One region of the Rhizobium sp. LARHSG275 genome, then DNA from elsewhere that is predicted to be linked to it. Evidence: riboswitches for the same ligand, from Rfam matches in the RefSeq annotation. Region 1 holds a riboswitch; each other region holds the start of a gene.
What was found. A riboswitch is a leader RNA that binds a small molecule or an ion and turns the genes downstream of it on or off. The one in region 1 is predicted to bind cobalamin.
Positions count from the first base shown of each region.

Region 1 (4,265 bases):
ATAACGCTTTTCCGTTTGGGCGTCCGCCAGCATGAGCAGTTGCGCCTTCTCGTCGACGACGAAGGCCTGATCGTAGCCGAAGGCGGACATCGCGGTTTGGCTGATCGCACTTCCGGCCGCCGCCGTCAGAACCGCATCGAGGCTGGAGGAGCCTCCGGTCGACCGGGCGGCCGGATAAACGCGTGTGAGATAGCCGTTGCCGAACTGGCCGATAACATGCGCGACTTGATCGACCTGCTCCAGCAGGCGGGCATTTACAAGCTGGCGCTGTCGATCAAGAGCGGCAGCGTCGCTCTCGGTTCCCGCCCACAGTGCCGAAAGCACGACAAGACCGATAGCGCCAAGTCCGCTGACGGCAATCAGAAACAGAATTCTTCCCGAAGCGATCCAGGATTTCTGAAACGTGTTGGAGCTGGAAGGAAGAACGATGTGCAAGCCTGGACCCCTGTACACCACGACGCGGGCGTATTCGTCGACGCTAACAAAGAAGCGTTCACGTAGAATTAAAGGCTACGGCGCACTATAGGGCGAGATCGACTACGCCCCAAGGAGCTCCTGACGATGTTGCGCATATCCATACGGACTATATTGCGCGGAGCGCTGATGGCAGGCGGGATAGGTATCTTTTTGGCCGCCTCGCCGTTCGAGGTGGCTGCGCAAGATCGCATGCCGATGAGAATTGCCGTCGAAGGTGCGTTTCCGCCCTTCAACTATCTCGATGCAAATAACGAGCTTCAGGGCTTCGACATCGATATTGCCAATGCCCTGTGCGAGGTTGGCAAGTTCGAATGCCAATTCATCATCGAGAAGTGGGACGACATCATCCCCGATCTCGTTGCCGACAAATACGACGCGATCATCTCATCCATGTCGATGAGCCTTGAGCGGCGTCAAAAGGTTGCCTTCACTGAAAAATACTACAACAGCCCGTCGGTGTTCATCGCTCGGAAGGATTCGTCGATCAATGATGTCAGCCCCGCTGGCCTCAGCGGCAAGATCCTCGGGGTGACGTCGTCGACGGCGCAGGAATCCTACGCCAACCATCTCTATCCGGAGATGAAAAAGAAGGTCTTCCGGTCTTCGCCTGAATTGTACAAGGGGTTGTCGGACGGCAGCGTCGATATCATCCTGGAGGACAAACTCGCCATCTACGACTGGATCGCCAACACCAAGGCGGGAACCTGCTGCGAGTTCAAAGGACCGGATCTGGTCGACGTCACATACTTCGGCGAAGGTGCCGGCATCGCGCTGCGCCTGGACGACAAGGAGCGTCTGACGCGCCTGAACGAAGCCCTGAAGAGTATCAAGGCGGACGGGACATACGATATGATCAACGCAAAATATTTCCCGTTCAGCATCCAGTAATTCGTCAATCAAATTGTCATGTGGAAAATGCGGAATGGCCGGTTTACCGCCGACCATTCCTATTATGTAAAGCCCTCAGTCGTAACCGCTACGCGGCTTTCGCGACCTCACCGTGCGGATCGAGGACATATTTTGTCGCCGCTCCATGATCGAAGCTCTCATATCCGGCGGCGGCATCGTCGAGCGGGATGACCTTGGCGTTGACGATATCGGCAATGGGCAGTCGGTCGTGGAGGATCGCCTGCATGAGCTGACGATTGTATTTGATCACCGGTGTCTGGCCGGTGTGGAAGGACTGCGCCTTGGCCCATCCGAGGCCGAAGCGGAGCGAAAGATTGCCGTGTTTGGCGGCATTGTCGACGGCGCCCGGATCCTCGGTGACGTAGAGGCCGGGAATACCGATCGAACCCGCGGCGCGGGTAATCTCCATCATCTGATTGAGGACGATCGCAGGCTGTTCCCCGCCCGAGTGGCCGCGTGCCTCGAAGCCGACCGCATCGATGGCGCTGTCCACTTCGTTGGTGCCGACGACCTGTGCGATCATGTCGCCGAGACGGTCGCTCTTGGACAGGTCGATCGGTTCGAAGCCGACCTTCGCCGCATGCGCCAGACGATCTTTGTTGAAATCACCGATCATCACGACAGCCGCGCCGAGAATGCGAGCCGAGGCGGCAGCCGCAAGGCCGACCGGGCCGGCACCGGCGACGTAGACGGTCGAGCCGACTCCAACGCCTGCACGCACCGCGCCATGGAAGCCGGTGGGCAGAATGTCGGAGAGCATGGTGAGATCCCGGATCTTCGCCATTGCCTTGTCCCGATCGGGGATTTTCAGCAGGTTGAAATCTGCGTAGGGAATGGTGACGTAGCGCGCCTGTCCGCCGATCCAGCCGCCCATGTCGACATAACCGTAAGCACCCCCGGCGCGGGCGGGGTTTACCGTCAAGCAGACGCCGGTATCCTGGGACTTGCAGCAGCGGCAGCGGCCGCAGGCGACATTGAACGGCACCGAGACGATATCGCCGATGTCGAGCATCTCGACGTCGATGCCTTTCTCGATGATCTCGCCGGTGATTTCATGACCGAGGACCAGGCCCGGCATCGCCGTCGTGCGGCCGCGAACCATGTGCTGATCGGAGCCGCAGATATTGGTCGAGATCACCTTCAGGATGACGCCGTGTTCGATGCGGCGGCCGTCGGGCGCTTCCAGCTTCGGGTCGTCGATGTCGCGAACTTCCACCTTGCCTGGCCGGAGATAGACGACGCCTCTATTTTTGCTCATGGATTCCTCCCACTTGTTTGAATGCCTCGATCTGCAACCGATGCAGTCGATGGCAACTTCCCTCCGGCCTGCCTCCTCTGCAGCCCGGTGTCCAAAACACGCGGATACCGCCGCACCGGGCGATATTCGAATTTTCAAAACGGACAGATTGGATGCAGTAGAGGAGTGAACGCAACGGTTTTCGCCTGTCGTTCCGCTCGTGACCGTCTGCCGCAATCCGTCGATTTGCTGCGCAAGAGCTGGTTTCCGGCTCCAGAATCTCCTTCCGATCCATCTCGATATCTTTCCGGATGTCGATCCGGCGATTTCCTTGAGGATTTCAGTTCTTCTACCGCTGCGGGGCAGCGCCGGCATCGGGCCGGCTTGCCAATGGTCCATTTCGCCAGTTTGCGAGATAGCGCCTTGGACACCACAAACAAACCACGCCTGACGGAAAACAGCGATCAAGAAAACGACATGGGCGCAACTCAAAGACGACAGTCGGTAAAGTCGCAAAAGATCGCTGCGCAGGAGAAATAGTTGATCCCGCGAATACGGCGGTTTTCCGGTTCGTCCCGAAAGATTTAATCGTCTCCTAAAGACTTGAGGCGCGACGCGGTCGCCGGCTGCGGCTGACGTCGAGTGCCGTGTGCCAGAACACTGCGGCGAGGATGATCGCGCCGCCGAAAAAGGTGGCGACGGGCGGCTCTTCGGAAAATAGCAGCCAAACCCAGAAGGGCGTGAGCACGATTTCCATCGTGCCGATCAGCGCCGCCTCCGCCGGCGGCATCCGCTTCGCCCCGGCAAGGAAGAGCACCAGCGCGAGAGAGAAATTGGTCGCGCCGAAGGCGGCAAGAACGATCCAGTTGTGCAGGTCGAGCGAGCCGACCGAACCGAACGGAGCGAAGATGACGAGCGTCAAGAAGGCGCTGATCACGGTCGGCGGCAGGCTCGGCACGTCGGGACTGATGCGCGGGATGATGATGACCAGAGCGAAGGAAACGGTCATGCCGAGCGCCAGCAGGTCGCCGAGACCAGTCCCGCCGCCGATCGACGAGGCGACGATGACGGCGACGCCGAGGAAAGAGATGCCGCCAGCAATCAATGTCCGCCGGGCAACCCTCTCCTTGAGGATGACCCAGCCGAGCATGGCTGCGATAAACGGCGCGGTCGCATAGATCATCGTCACATTGGCGACGGTGGTCATGTAAAGCGCGCCGATGAAGCATCCCTGACTGAAGGTCTGGCATGCGATCATCGCAAGACTGGACGGATGGAAGACGGAACGCCATTGCTGCCGTGAAATACCCCCCTCGAGGAAAAGGCAGGGGATCAGCAGGAACAGGCCACCGAACAACGACCGCCAGGCGATCGCCGTCCATACGTCAGTGGTCAGGAGTCGCGAATAGACGCCGCTCGCGCTCCACGCAAATGTCGCGGCAATGATGAGAAGCACACCCTTCTCATGCTCGCTGCCTGCGAGGCGTCTGGCCGGATTTTCAATGGTCACGCAGATGTTCTCAAAGAAGGAAGTCGAACGCGGCTCTTTTGTGCGCTGAGAATTGACATCAGACAAACGAATAGTAGTGATAACTATCATCGATTTTTTCTATGGCTATTCCATGCATGAGCCGATTGAGAG
Region 1 covers NZ_JBIXJN010000006.1:218,393-222,657, forward strand. The annotation lists gene ACIPSK_RS09840 (EAL domain-containing protein) at 1-456, opposite strand, end outside; gene ACIPSK_RS09845 (transporter substrate-binding domain-containing protein) at 562-1,365, shown strand; gene fdhA (formaldehyde dehydrogenase, glutathione-independent) at 1,454-2,644, opposite strand; cobalamin riboswitch at 2,864-3,064, opposite strand; gene ACIPSK_RS09855 (EamA family transporter) at 3,219-4,133, opposite strand; gene ACIPSK_RS09860 (LysR substrate-binding domain-containing protein) at 4,246-4,265, shown strand, end outside.

Region 2 (4,265 bases), on a different contig from region 1:
GGCGAGAATGCCGATTATTGCGCCGAGCTCTCGCAGTCCGAAGCCCGCATGATCGACAACATCCGCTATCTCCAGGACCGCCGTGAGGAGCTGCGCAACCAGACCGACGGCAATGACGACGCGCGCCGCGAGCTGACCGCCGCTCTCGACCGCAATGGCTGCAACAGCGAAAACGTCTATGCCCCGAGCGATCGCAGCGCCGACGAACCGGCTCCAAGCGTCGAGGAACAGGCGATGCGCACCGATACCTTCATTCCGCTCGGCGGTGGTGACGAGGTCGATCCGCGTTACGGCGTGCCGCGGGCCGAGATGCTATCTCCGGTCAGCACCATGTGCGTGCGCAGTTGCGACGGCGGCTTCTTCCCGATCAGCTCGAACGCCACATCGGTCGATTTCGGCCGCGACGCCCAGACCTGCGCCAAGATGTGCCCGGGCATCGAGACCGAACTGTTCTATCGTGACGTGACGAGCACCGAAGCCTCGAACATGATCTCGGTCGCAACGGGCACGCCCTACAGCGCCATGAAAAATGCCTTTGCCTACAAGAACCGCACGCCCGGGGAAAAGTCCTCCTGCGCCTGCAATCTCACCGCCTATTATGAGGAGATGCGCGGCAAGCAGGTGGTGAGCGAACCGCCGCAGCAGAGCTCCATCACCACCATCCGCACCAATCCCCCGGCGAAGGATGCCGCAGCTGCGCCGCAATCATCCGTTCCCGAGCGCCCCTACGATCCGACGCAGAACCGCGTCCGTCAGGTCGGCCCGCAGTTTCTGGCCGGCGATCAGGGCTCGATCGACCTCACCAATCCGGCAACGCCGGGCCCGCAACCACAACAACAGCAGTGATATCAATCAAGCCACCCAAACCGCGCGGCGGTTTTGGGACTACGACATGCATCTTCGATGCGACGCACTTTATTTAGGGCTCGCTTCGTCCCCATCCATCATGAAAGACGAGTTCCTCGAGCGGCAGCCGCTGCCGCCAGCCTTTGACGGAGAGTTCCGGCTCGTCATAGAGCCGATCGACGAAACCGGCACAGAGCCAGGCGACCACCTCGATATGCTCGGGTATGCCGAGAATGCTCTTCAGGTCGCCTTCATGAAAGATGCTGACCCAGCCGACGCCGACCCCTTCCGCCCGCGCGGCAAGCCAGAGGTTCTGGATGGCGCAGACTGTGGAATAGCTATCCATCCTCGGATTGTGCGTACGCCCCAGCACCACGCTGCCGCCGCGGGTGGGATCGCAGGTCACGCAGATCCCGAGCGGCGCCTCCGTAATGCCTTCGAGCTTAAGCGAACGATATGCCTGCCGCCGTTCGCCTTCGAACATCAGCGCCGCCTCCTCGTTGGCGCTGGCAAAGGCATCCCGGACGCGCGCCCGCACAGTCGGGCTTTTCACCAGAATGAAATTCCACGGCTGCATGAAACCAACCGACGGCGCGTGATGGGCGGCCGTCAACAGACGCTCCACGACATCGTCTGGCAAGGGATCGGGCAGGAACTGGCTGCGAACGTCGCGCCGCGTCATGATCGCATGATAGACGGCCTCGCGTTCGGCCAAGGAAAAACCGGACGCCGCCGAAAGGGCATCCTCATCAAAGGGTCGCATCGTCAAATCCCCAACAACGCAACCGCCCCGCCGTCCGCGCGGATCGGTCTATCTAGCCAGGCCGGTCTTCTGACTGGGCGTCATCCGTCTGCCGCAGCCTTCCCGGCAAGAAGCCAGTGGCGTGATAAGCGGCAAACGTCGGCCTTACAGCGTTGGGCACGTTCCGGCTTTGCACCGGATTCCCGATTCTCCCGCCTTACCGGCGGGCACCTGACGGCGCATCTATTTCAGGAAAGCGCGGCGGCGGCAAGGCGGCCCGCACGCCGCCGACACGCTGCATTGGCCTTCGGCGATGTCGATGACGCCGACAGCAGCCAGGCAACCGCGATCAATGCCGTTGCCCAGCGTATCTCCATTCCTCCACCGTCCAGCGCGATACGGCAGTACCCGCCGGTTGGCTGGGCTTGGCGCCGGCAGGCGCCAGGGTGAAACGACCCGCATGTACCCAGCACCCCATTCTACTTTATGATTTATTCACACATCAAATACACACTGCGTTTGCGCGTTTTGGGTTGCTATCAGGACATGGGCATGAGGGCTCGTGATGTGACCGTCGGCGTCGATGCCCGTATTGATACGCCAGTCGGGAACATGTCCGACTGAGCCGCAATTCTAGGCCGCCGCGGAATGTTCCAATTTTTGAAAACGATGCCTCTGACCGCCAAGCTGGCGGCGATTATCGTTGCCGTGAACCTCTGCGGCATTTCCGCTTTCGCCACCTATACCTGGATGTACGAAACCCGGGCCTTGATCGATGGCGCCAAGGCGAACTGGTCCAAGGATGCCGAGCAATTTGCATCTCTGGCGGCGGGCGGCGTCAAATGGGGGAAGGCGAACGCCGTTCGAGAGGCTTATTCGCTCTATCGCGACGACCCCTCGCTCGATCTCGTGCAGTTTGCCGCATTCAACGCCGAACCTGCCGCCGTCGATACTTGGGCGCGCGATGGCGTCGATGGTTTGCCGGCACCAGCCGATCTGGCAAAGAGCCTCAGCGCGAAACCGGAAAAGACGACCATCGATGACGGTAGAATATCTGCCGGCGTCGTGACGATCATCGCGCCGCTCCCGCTGGATAAGTCGGGCAAGGCCACCGGTTACGTCGTCACGAACTGGTCCGTCGAAAAAATCGCTTCCGAAGTCAGGCAGAAAGTTCTCATTTCGCTGCTTACGCAGTCCGCGATCACCGCCATGGCCGTCGTTGCTTTCCTTCTCGCCATGCGCAGCCTCGTCGGTCGGCCCATCAGGGTGATCAGCGAACGAATCAGCGCGTTGCAGAAAGGCGATCTGGTCTCTCCCGTCACCTACAGGGAAAATGGCGACGAGATCGGCTTTCTGGCGCGCGCATTGGAAGTTTTCCGTCACGAGGCGATTGCGAAGGTCGAGAGAGAGCAGGCCGCGGCCGAGCAGAGCGCTTCGCTCGACGCCGAACGGGCGCGCAACGCATTGTTGACGGAAGATGCCAGCAATACCCAGCGGCTGGTCATGAACGCTCTCGCAAATGCATTGGAAGGGCTCGCCGCCGGTGATTTCTCGATACATCTGGCCGATGTCGGTCCAGAATTCGATAAATTGCGGCAGGATTTCAACAACATGGTCGATGCGGTCGCGGCCGCTCTGACAGAGATCAAGACCGCTTCCGTGGCGGTTGAAACCGGCTCCAGCGAGCTGGCGAACTCCGCGGATCAACTCGCCAGGCGGACCGAGCAACAGGCAGCAGCATTGGAACAGACCGCTGCGGCACTGGATGAGGTGACCACCACGGTCAGAACATCGTCGCAACGGGCTGAAAATGCCGGGCAGTTGGTCGAGGAGACAAAGCGGAGCGCTCATGTCTCGGCGACGGTGGTGCGCGATGCAATCGGCGCGATGGACCGGATTCAAACCTCATCGAGCCAGATCGGCCGCATTATCGGCGTCATCGACGAAATCGCCTTCCAGACGAACCTGCTGGCGCTGAACGCCGGTGTCGAGGCGGCGCGCGCCGGCGAGGCCGGCAAGGGTTTTGCGGTCGTCGCGCAGGAAGTGCGTGAACTCGCTCAGCGGTCGGCAAATGCCGCAAAGGAAATCAAGAACCTGATCAACGTATCCGGCCAGGAAGTTGCCGCGGGCGTCGGGCTGGTGAACGAAACCGGTGACGCCCTGCTGAAGATCGAGGAGCAGATCAACCGCATCAGCGATAGCATCGCTTCCATCGTCCAATCCTATCGCGAACAGGCGACGGGCTTGCAGGAAATCAACAGCGCAATCAACCAGATGGATCAGACGACACAGCAGAACGCGGCAATGGTCGAGGAAACCAACGCGGCTTGCCACGAACTGCTGTCGCAAGGACGCCTGCTGCAGGACTCGGCCGGCAGGTTCGTGGTCGGTGGGTCTACCGCCAGCCAGCCCAAACCCGTTCAAGCCGCCCGCCAAGCTCGTCCCGAGCCCAGAGCCTTCACGCAGCGTCATGCAGGCAATGCCGCCGTTGCCGCTGCTCCCGGTGCCTGGGAGGAGTTCTGACGTCGTCTGCATCCGATAAGCCTTAGATCTCAGCAACCTATAACCAGGAAGGAAACGCCTATGAAGAAAATCGTGCCCGCATTTCTTTTGGCCTGCACCGCATTTGCCATGCCCGTGGACGTATCCATGGCACAGGATGCCAAGCTTGCCCCGA
Region 2 covers NZ_JBIXJN010000007.1:8,384-12,648, forward strand. The annotation lists gene ACIPSK_RS10455 (DUF2865 domain-containing protein) at 1-846, shown strand, start outside; gene bluB (5,6-dimethylbenzimidazole synthase) at 920-1,609, opposite strand; cobalamin riboswitch at 1,652-1,838, opposite strand; gene ACIPSK_RS10465 (methyl-accepting chemotaxis protein) at 2,237-4,111, shown strand; gene ACIPSK_RS10470 (hypothetical protein) at 4,172-4,265, shown strand, end outside.
Region 2: linked by a shared signal. The riboswitch ahead of bluB (5,6-dimethylbenzimidazole synthase) and the one ahead of fdhA (formaldehyde dehydrogenase, glutathione-independent) in region 1 are both predicted to bind cobalamin.

Region 3 (4,265 bases), on a different contig from region 1:
GGTCTATAAGGGCCTTGCGATCCTCTTGATCGGCTGCCCCTGCGCACTCGTCATTTCGACGCCGGCGGCAATTGCCGCCTCGCTTTCATCAGGTGCGCGGCGCGGGCTGTTGATGAAGGGCGGCGCGGTGCTGGAAACGCTCGGCAAGGTGACGATGGTCGCCTTCGATAAGACAGGCACGCTGACGGATGGCAGGCCTCAGGTCACCGATATCATCTCCTTCGGATTGAGCGAGGCGCAGGTGCTGTCGCGCGCGGCGGTGCTGGAGCAGGGTTCCAGCCATCCGCTGGCGCTGGCGATTCTCAACCGCGCCAAGTCAGACGGCGTTCCCGTGCCGCCGGCCTTCGAGCTGGAAGCGCTGCCGGGCAAGGGCGTCAGCGGCAAAGTCGGCGGCGAGACGCTGGACCTGCTGTCGCCGCCCGCCGCCTGTGAGCGCGGGGCGCTCAGTGCTGAACAGGATGCACGCATCGCGGCGCTGAACGACGAGGGCAAGAGCGTGTCGGTGCTGCTCGTCAACGGTGTTGCGGCGGGTTTGATCGCCATGCGCGACGAGCCGCGCGAGGATGCCGAGGCCGGGCTCGCTGCCCTCAAATCAGCAGGCGTCAAGGCGATGATGTTGACGGGCGACAACAAACGGACCGCGGCAGCCGTTGCCGGCATGCTCGGCATCGACTGGCGCGGCGAGATGATGCCTGAGGACAAGCAGCGGGTCGTCGGCGAATTGAAGCACCAGGGCTTCATCGTCGCCAAGGTCGGCGACGGCATCAACGATGCTCCGGCGCTGGCTGCTGCCGATATCGGCATTGCTATGGGCGGCGGCACCGATGTGGCGCTCGAGACGGCGGATGCCGCCGTGCTGCACGGACGCGTCGGCGACGTGGCGCGGATGATCGAACTTTCCAAACGCACGATGCGCAACATCCTGCAGAATATCACCATCGCACTCGCGCTGAAGGCGGTGTTCCTGGTGACGACGATCGCCGGTATCACCGGGCTCTGGCCGGCGATCCTCGCCGATACCGGCGCCACCGTGCTGGTGACGATCAACGCGCTGCGGCTGCTTCGGATAAAAATATAACATTCCTGACTTCCTCCTCCGGCGCTCGTCACCGGCGGGATGTCCCATCGACGATTCGAGCCAGGTCTCGAATCGAAAATCGCGGGACCGGCCATAGGTCGGCTCTCATCGTGAGGGCTTTCTCCACAGCTTGCTTTCTTTAAGCTTTCGTTATCCATCTTCTTCACAGGAACGTAGCGATTTCAAACCTGTCGTAACGCAATGCACAAACCATCCGTTGACGCGAATTTGGATTGGCGTACTATATCTAGTGTTCGAGGTTCCATCGATTCGTGAGGATCGGCGGCTAAGACGGGAATACGGTGCGCCTCGCCATCATGGCGCGGCAATGCCGGAGCTGCCCCCGCAACTGTAAGCGGCGAGCAACTGTCCGATTTCAGGTCACTGGAGCATGATGCTCCGGGAAGGCTGGGGCAGGGTGCTTTGACCCGTGAGCCAGGAGACCTGCCTCGAACGAAACGTCCACGGGCGGGGTGTCCGGAAGGTCGCGTTACATGGCTGCGGGGAATCTCCGCATCACGTTTCGCAGGCCTGAGCCTCCGCCCCCGAAACCTTCGCATTGAGCCACTTCGGGGTGAAGTCATGTCAGTATCTCAGTTCAGGCCGCCACCCGCTCGAGGTAGAGGGCGGAGCACGCCCAGCGGCTAAACGGCCGCATAGCTCAAATCACCAGAGATTTTTCGACGGATATCGGCAGATTTCCGATCGATGTCCTGCGTCCCAATCGCGTCACGAGGAATATCATGACCATTACCGTCTACAGCAAGCCTGCCTGCGTCCAGTGCACCGCCACCTACCGTGCCCTCGACCGCCTGGGTGTCGATTATGACATCGTCGATATCTCTGAGGATGCCGAAGCGCTCGATCGCGTCCGCAGCCTCGGCTACATGCAGGCGCCTGTCGTCATCGCCGGCGAGCAGCATTGGGCGGGCTTCCGCCCCGACATGATCAGCGCACTCTCCTGATCGAGAAAAGCGATGGGGCTGATCGTCTATTATTCCAGCCGATCCGAGAACACCCATCGGTTCGTCGCCAAGCTCGGACTGCGCGCAACGCGCATTCCGGCAGGCGCAGCTGACGCGTTCCATATCCGCGAACCCTTCGTGCTTGTTGTGCCGACCTATAGCGGCGACGGCGGCAAGGGTGCCGTTCCCAAGCAGGTGATCCGTTTCCTCAACGATGCGGAAAACCGAGGACACATCCGCGGCGTGATTGCCGCGGGCAACAGCAATTTCGGCGAGACATACGGGCTCGCCGGCGACGTGGTCTCGCAGAAATGCCAGGTGCCTTACCTCTACAGGTTCGAGCTGCTGGGCACGGAAGCGGATGTCGCCAACGTCAAACACGGAATGGAACGGTTTTGGACACGGGAACAACTCTGACGCGGGATGCGGGCGCAAAACCGCATAACACTTTTGCTCATCCCGCCGGCGAACGCCCTTTGAAAGCGGCGGAAACGCTCGACTATCACGCGCTGAACGCGATGCTGAACCTCTATGACGATGAGGGACGGATCCAGCTCGACAAGGATCGTTTGGCTGCCAAGCAGTATTTCCTGCAGCATGTGAACCAGAACACGGTGTTCTTTCACAACCTCCGGGAAAAGCTCGATTACCTCGTCACCGAGGGTTATTACGAGCAGGAGGTTCTCGACCAGTATTCCTTCAATTTCGTGCGCGATCTGTTCGACCAGGCCTATGCCAAGAAGTTCCGTTTCCCGACCTTCCTCGGCGCCTTCAAATACTACACCAGCTATACGCTGAAGACCTTCGACGGAAAGCGTTATCTCGAGCGCTATGAAGACCGCATCTGCATGGTGGCGCTGGCGCTCGCGCGCGGCGACGAGGGGCTTGCCCGCGACATGGTCGAGGAGATCATTTCCGGCCGCTTCCAGCCGGCGACGCCGACCTTCCTCAATGCCGGCAAGAAGCAGCGCGGCGAACTGGTTTCCTGCTTCCTGCTGCGCGTCGAGGACAATATGGAATCGATCGGCCGGTCGATCAATTCGGCGCTGCAATTGTCGAAGCGTGGCGGCGGCGTGGCGCTGTCATTGACGAACATCCGCGAGGCCGGCGCGCCGATCAAACATATCGAGAACCAGTCGTCGGGCATCATCCCGGTGATGAAGCTGCTCGAAGACAGTTTCTCCTATGCCAACCAGCTCGGCGCGCGGCAGGGGGCGGGGGCCGTCTATCTGAACGCCCACCACCCCGATATCATGCGCTTCCTCGATACCAAGCGCGAAAATGCCGACGAGAAGATCCGCATCAAGACGCTGTCGCTCGGCGTCGTCGTGCCCGACATCACCTTCGAACTGGCGAGGAACAACGAAGACATGTACCTGTTCTCGCCGTATGACGTGGAGCGCGTCTATGGCGTGCCGTTCACCGAGATTTCGGTGACGGAAAAGTACCGCGAGATGGCGGACGACGCCCGCATCTCCAAGAAGAAGATCAAGGCGCGCGAATTCTTCCAGGTGCTTGCCGAAATTCAGTTCGAGAGCGGCTATCCCTACATCATGTTCGAGGACACAGTGAACCGGACGAACCCGATCGCCGGGCGCATCTCTATGAGCAATCTCTGCTCGGAGATCCTGCAGGTGAGCGAGGCTAGCGAATATCATGACGACCTCTCCTACAAACATCTCGGCAAGGATATTTCCTGCAATCTCGGCTCGCTGAATATTGCCGCGGCAATGGATTCCGCCGATTTCGGCAAGACGATCGAAACCTCGATCCGGGCGCTGACGGCCGTTTCCGACATGAGCCACATCTCTTCGGTTCCTTCGATCGAGAAGGGCAATGACGAGAGCCATGCGATCGGCCTCGGTCAGATGAACCTGCACGGTTACCTCGCTCGCGAACGCATCTTCTACGGCTCCGACGAAGGCATCGATTTCACCAATATCTATTTCTATACGGTGACCTACCACGCAGTCCGCGCCTCGAACCTTTTGGCGGTCGAACGCGGCACGAGCTTCAAGGGCTTCGAAAACTCGAAATATGCCTCCGGCGAATATTTCGACAAATATACCGACCGGCTCTGGGAGCCGGCGACGGAGACGGTGAGGGCGCTGTTCGAGACCTCAGGCATTCACATTCCAACGCAGGAAGACTGGGCCGCATTGAAGACGGCGGTGATGGCCTCCGGCCTCTATAACCAGAACCTGCAGGCGGTGCCGCCGACG
Region 3 covers NZ_JBIXJN010000039.1:6,776-11,040, reverse strand. The annotation lists gene ACIPSK_RS31945 (heavy metal translocating P-type ATPase) at 1-1,078, shown strand, start outside; cobalamin riboswitch at 1,319-1,544, shown strand; gene nrdH (glutaredoxin-like protein NrdH) at 1,822-2,043, shown strand; gene nrdI (class Ib ribonucleoside-diphosphate reductase assembly flavoprotein NrdI) at 2,056-2,460, shown strand; gene nrdE (class 1b ribonucleoside-diphosphate reductase subunit alpha) at 2,439-4,265, shown strand, end outside.
Region 3: linked by a shared signal. The riboswitch ahead of nrdH (glutaredoxin-like protein NrdH) and the one ahead of fdhA (formaldehyde dehydrogenase, glutathione-independent) in region 1 are both predicted to bind cobalamin.